One region of the Roseibium salinum genome, then DNA from elsewhere that is predicted to be linked to it. Evidence: riboswitches for the same ligand, from Rfam matches in the RefSeq annotation. Region 1 holds a riboswitch; the other holds the start of a gene.

Region 1 (2,197 bases):
GCCCGGTTCGAGAGAGATGTCGGCGTAAAACAGCTCCGAAGCCGTAGTGACCGGCGCCTTGTGACCGTAGAGCTCGCCGGCGATCAGTTTGACAGAGGCGCCCTTGTCGGCGAATTGCGGTTGTTCCTCCGTGCCGAAATGCTGGAAGGCCGGCGCGCCTTCTTCCAGGTGTTTGGGCAGCGCGACCCAGCTCTGTAGGCCGAAGAGCGGACGAGTCGAAAGCTTGCGCTCCGCCCGCTCACGCTCTGAATGGACAATGCCCTTGCCGGCACTCATCCAGTTGAGGGCGCCCGGCGCAATGGCGATTTCCGTGCCGAGGCTGTCGCGATGATAGAGCTCGCCCTCGAAAAGGTAGGTCACGGTTGCCAGGCCGATATGCGGGTGCGGGCGCACGTCAATGCCGCCGCCGACCAGAAGCTCGGCCGGTCCCATCTGATCGAAGAAGATAAACGGGCCCACCATCCGGCGCCTTGCCGAGGGCAGCGCGCGGCGCACGGAAAAGCCGCCGAGATCCGACGTTCTTGGAACGATAATGGTCTCGATCGGGTCACAGCTTGCAGCGTTCCCCGGAATGGGATCCGGACAATTCAACCAGCTCATCTGCCTCTCCTCGACTTGTATTTGACTTCATTAGATTGGGTGGAACGGCAGGAGATGTCCATTGAACAGTCCGTTTCCGGCTTCCCATTCGCGTTGGACGGAGGTGACCCATCGCGAGCCGCCGCATCATCTGACCGTCTACCGGCTGCAGAGCCGTGCAGAGGTCGGGGCTTTTCTGGCCGGCTTGAGTCCCTAGATATGGAGAGAGGCCGCCGGATCACCCGGCAATGGCACCTTGACAGGTTGCTTGCACTGGCGGCACAAGGTGATTTCACCCGGGGTGCCCCGAAAGGGGCTGAGATACTGCTGGGCGCGATCCGGTCGTGCAGCGCAGGGACCCGAAGAACCTGATCCAGGTCATGCTGGCGAAGGGATGGTGTTTGCCAGAACCGGCAGGTCCCCGACACGGGCGCACGGTCACACCTCATCCCGCACCGGTATGACGAAGCCAGGCAAAGCGTCGAGTGACTTTGCGGGAGATATCCGGAGTGCATACAGCCCGACTTCTGACATTTGCCCGTGCGGCGGCCCGGCCCGCGACCGCTAGAGGCATTTCATGAGAGTGCTGATCCGGGGCGCTGGAGTGGCCGGGCTGACGCTGGCCCGGGAACTCTCCAGGCGCGGTGCGAAAGTCATTGTGGTCGAGAAAAACAAGGACCTTGGCGGCAGCGCTTCCTGGCTCGCCGGTGGCATGCTGGCGCCCTGGTGCGAGCGAGAAAACGCGGAAGAGGACGTACTCACATACGGCAAGACGTCCTTGGACTGGTGGTCGGATGCCGTGCCCGGTCACGTCGTGCGGCACGGAACGCTTGTGGTGGCGCCGCCGCGCGATACGGCCGAGCTCGGCCGGTTCGCGGCTCGCACCACCGGTCACAACTGGCTGGACGGACACGGTATCGCGGCGCTGGAACCGGATCTGGAGGGGCGGTTTTCAAAGGCGCTGTTCTTTCCGGGCGAAGCGCATCTCGACCCGAGAAGAGCCCTGAGCTGCCTTAAGGCGAAGCTGGTCGAAAGAGGTGTCCGGTTTATCTTCGACGGAGAGGCGGCCTCGATCGCTGCCGATTTCACCGCCGATTGTACGGGCATGGCTGCAAGGGACCCGGATCTGCGAGGCGTTCGAGGGGAAATGCTGATCCTGCATGCGCCCGACGTTGCGCTGTCCCGTCCCGTGCGTTTTCTGCATCCGCGCATTCCCGTTTACGTGGTGCCGCGGGAGGGAAATCATTTCATGGTCGGGGCGACCATGATCGAAAGCGACGATACCGGACCGATCAGTGCCCGTTCCGCAATGGAACTGCTCAACGCTGCCTACAGTCTCCACCCGGCCTTTGCCGAGGCAAAGATCGTAGAGACGGGAACCGGCGTTCGTCCGGCCTATTCCGACAATCTGCCGCGCATTGTCCGGTCGGGACGGACATTGTCGCTCAACGGTCTTTACCGGCACGGCTTCCTGCTGTCGCCCCATTATGCCGAAGAGGCCACCAATCAGATCCTTTCTTTCTCAAAGGAGAACGACCTTGAAGCTCACCATTAACGGCCAGGAGCAGGAAGTTTCCAGCGAGACGCTGGCCGCATTGCTCGACGAACTGGCCTACGA
Region 2 (2,197 bases), 1.2 Mb from region 1:
TCCAGCACCACTGGCCCGGTCGCATGGGCCTCCAGGCCCTCGGCGACCGTTTCGATGATGTCGATGCGCGACAGCATGCCGATCTTGGTCGCATTCACCTTCAGATCGGAGAAGACCGCATCCATCTGCGCCCGGACGAAGTCCGGCGGCAGGTCATGAATGGCGGTGACCCCGAGCGTGTTCTGTGCGGTCAGGGCGGTCAGAACGCTGGCGCCGTAGACGCCGTTTGCTGAAAAGGTCTTGAGGTCGGCCTGTATCCCGGCACCGCCGCCGGAATCCGACCCTGCAATGGTCACCGCGATCGCGGTCATGGGTATCTCCTTTTATGAAAACCGAACAGCCTCACGCCCTGAGCCGGGCTTTTATGTCGTCCAGGCTCATCACGTAGAGAGCGTCGAGCAGTTCCGGCACCAGGGTTCCGGGCCCCCTGGCGCGCCCGGCCGCGATCTCGCCGGCAATGTTGAACACCGACAGGCCGCAGGCGGCGGCCAGCGCCGTATCGGTCTCGACACTTGCAAAGGCCGAAAGAACCGCGCCGCCGGCACATCCTGTCGCGGTCACTCGTGCCATCAGCGGGTGCCCGTTCATCAGCCTGAAATCCTCTGCCCTGCCCTCGATCCTGTCTTCCGGCCCCGTCACGGCAAGAACCGTTCCGGCGGCAATCAGCTCTTCAGCGTTGGCTCTTTCGGGAAACAGCGCTTCCAATTCCTGTTCGTTCAGCCGCACCAGATCCGGCCCGCGGGCAATGAGGTCACGGGCATAGGTGCAGCGGACAGGCGACCGGTTGACGAAAACCGGATCGATGCTCACCGGGCGGCCCGCCGTCCTTGCAGCATCGAAGGCAAGCGGAATGGCCTCGCGCCGCGCCTCGTCCAGAGTGCCGAGATTGATCAGCAAGGCATCCGCGCCCGCCACGAAGGCCGCGACTTCTTCCCGGGCAAACGTCATGGACGGAACAGCGCCCAGCGCCAGCAGGACGTTGGCGGTAAAGCTCTGCGCAACGGCATTTGTGATCGCGTGAACGCGGGGTGTCTTGTGGCGGACGCGCTCCAGCAGATCGAAAACCGTCTCTGCCGTAAGGGTGCGGGTGGACGCGGCAACGCTGATGGTCATCCGGCACCTCCTGAACGGGCCGGAGCGCGGGAGGTCCGCCGAGACGATCGCGAGGCACCGGGCGTCTTTTTGAACGTCATCTCAAATCCCTCCGCCGGTACAAGCCGGATCAGGTTCAAGGAGTTGGCCACCCGCCTCTCAGCCCGGTCGACGATCGCCGGGCACCCCCATGAGACGGCTGCACTGCTAGCAAGGCTGGCTGCTGAATGCAAGTCCCGCGGATCGACGCGGAGCCTCGGCAATTGACTGCGGCAATCAGATGGGCGATGTCGTTGAAACCAGATTTGCAACGTCCAACCGTCCGGAGCGCCGCATGACACCGTTTTTCGTGATGATCAAATGCCAGCTGGGCAAGACCTACCAGGTCGCCAATGCGATCGCCGACGCGGAGATTGCGTCCGAAGTCTATTCCACCAGCGGCGACTATGATCTCCTGGTGAAATTTTACGTCGAGGAAGGCGCCGATATCGGCCATTTCGTCAATGAGAAGGTGCACCCGATCGACGGCATCCAGGACACCAAGACCATCATTACCTTCAAGGCATTCTAACCCGCGTTTTTTCATTTATCCGGAGGCATTCCATGCGCTTTCTGAAGTCCGCCGTTTTCTCCCTCGCCCTCATGCTCCTGCCGGCGAGCGGGCCTGCATCCGCGCAAGGCATGCCGCCCGAACAGATCAAGCAGATCCTGGACCTCACAAAGGCCAACTGGGTAGCGTTCCGCGACTGGGAGGGTCAGGAACTGGTCTATTTCACCCATCTGGAATCCTGGAAATGCGGCATCGACTACGTCTTCTACGGCGTCAACGGCGGCCCGCTCGACCAGGAATGGGAACTGGACGAGTGCGATCCGGCCAACCCCAACGCGGTTCTGAAGGACAAGCCCTATATCGAGCGCCCGGCCGGCTCCACCCAGTCCGTCAGCGTACAGCTGGTCTTCCCCGACGGCTCGAAAAGCGCCCTCGAGACATTTGAGTACAAGCCGCAGTGAGGTCCACCGCCGGCGGGACCGTGGCCTGAAAAGCCAAATCGGCTTTTTCGTTCAGGACCTCGATGGCGATGAGGCGCGGCGCGCCTTGGTGCGG

Evidence for each region. Region 1 has a riboswitch for thiamine pyrophosphate ahead of thiO (glycine oxidase ThiO). Riboswitches for the same ligand answer to the same signal wherever they lie in the genome.
Region 2: linked by a shared signal. The riboswitch ahead of thiM (hydroxyethylthiazole kinase) and the one ahead of thiO (glycine oxidase ThiO) in region 1 are both predicted to bind thiamine pyrophosphate.

Annotation. Positions count from the first base shown of each region.
Region 1 is NZ_JAPEVI010000003.1:1,589,123-1,591,319, reverse strand. Features, by position in the region: gene ON753_RS11920 (pirin family protein) at 1-600, opposite strand, end outside; TPP riboswitch at 867-992, shown strand; gene thiO (glycine oxidase ThiO) at 1,157-2,134, shown strand; gene thiS (sulfur carrier protein ThiS) at 2,118-2,197, shown strand, end outside.
Region 2 is NZ_JAPEVI010000003.1:384,894-387,090, reverse strand. Features, by position in the region: partial or broken gene thiD (bifunctional hydroxymethylpyrimidine kinase/phosphomethylpyrimidine kinase) at 1-311, opposite strand, end outside; gene thiM (hydroxyethylthiazole kinase) at 343-1,113, opposite strand; TPP riboswitch at 1,182-1,292, opposite strand; gene ON753_RS06255 (Lrp/AsnC ligand binding domain-containing protein) at 1,427-1,663, shown strand; gene ON753_RS06250 (hypothetical protein) at 1,696-2,103, shown strand; gene ON753_RS06245 (DMT family transporter) at 2,155-2,197, opposite strand, start outside.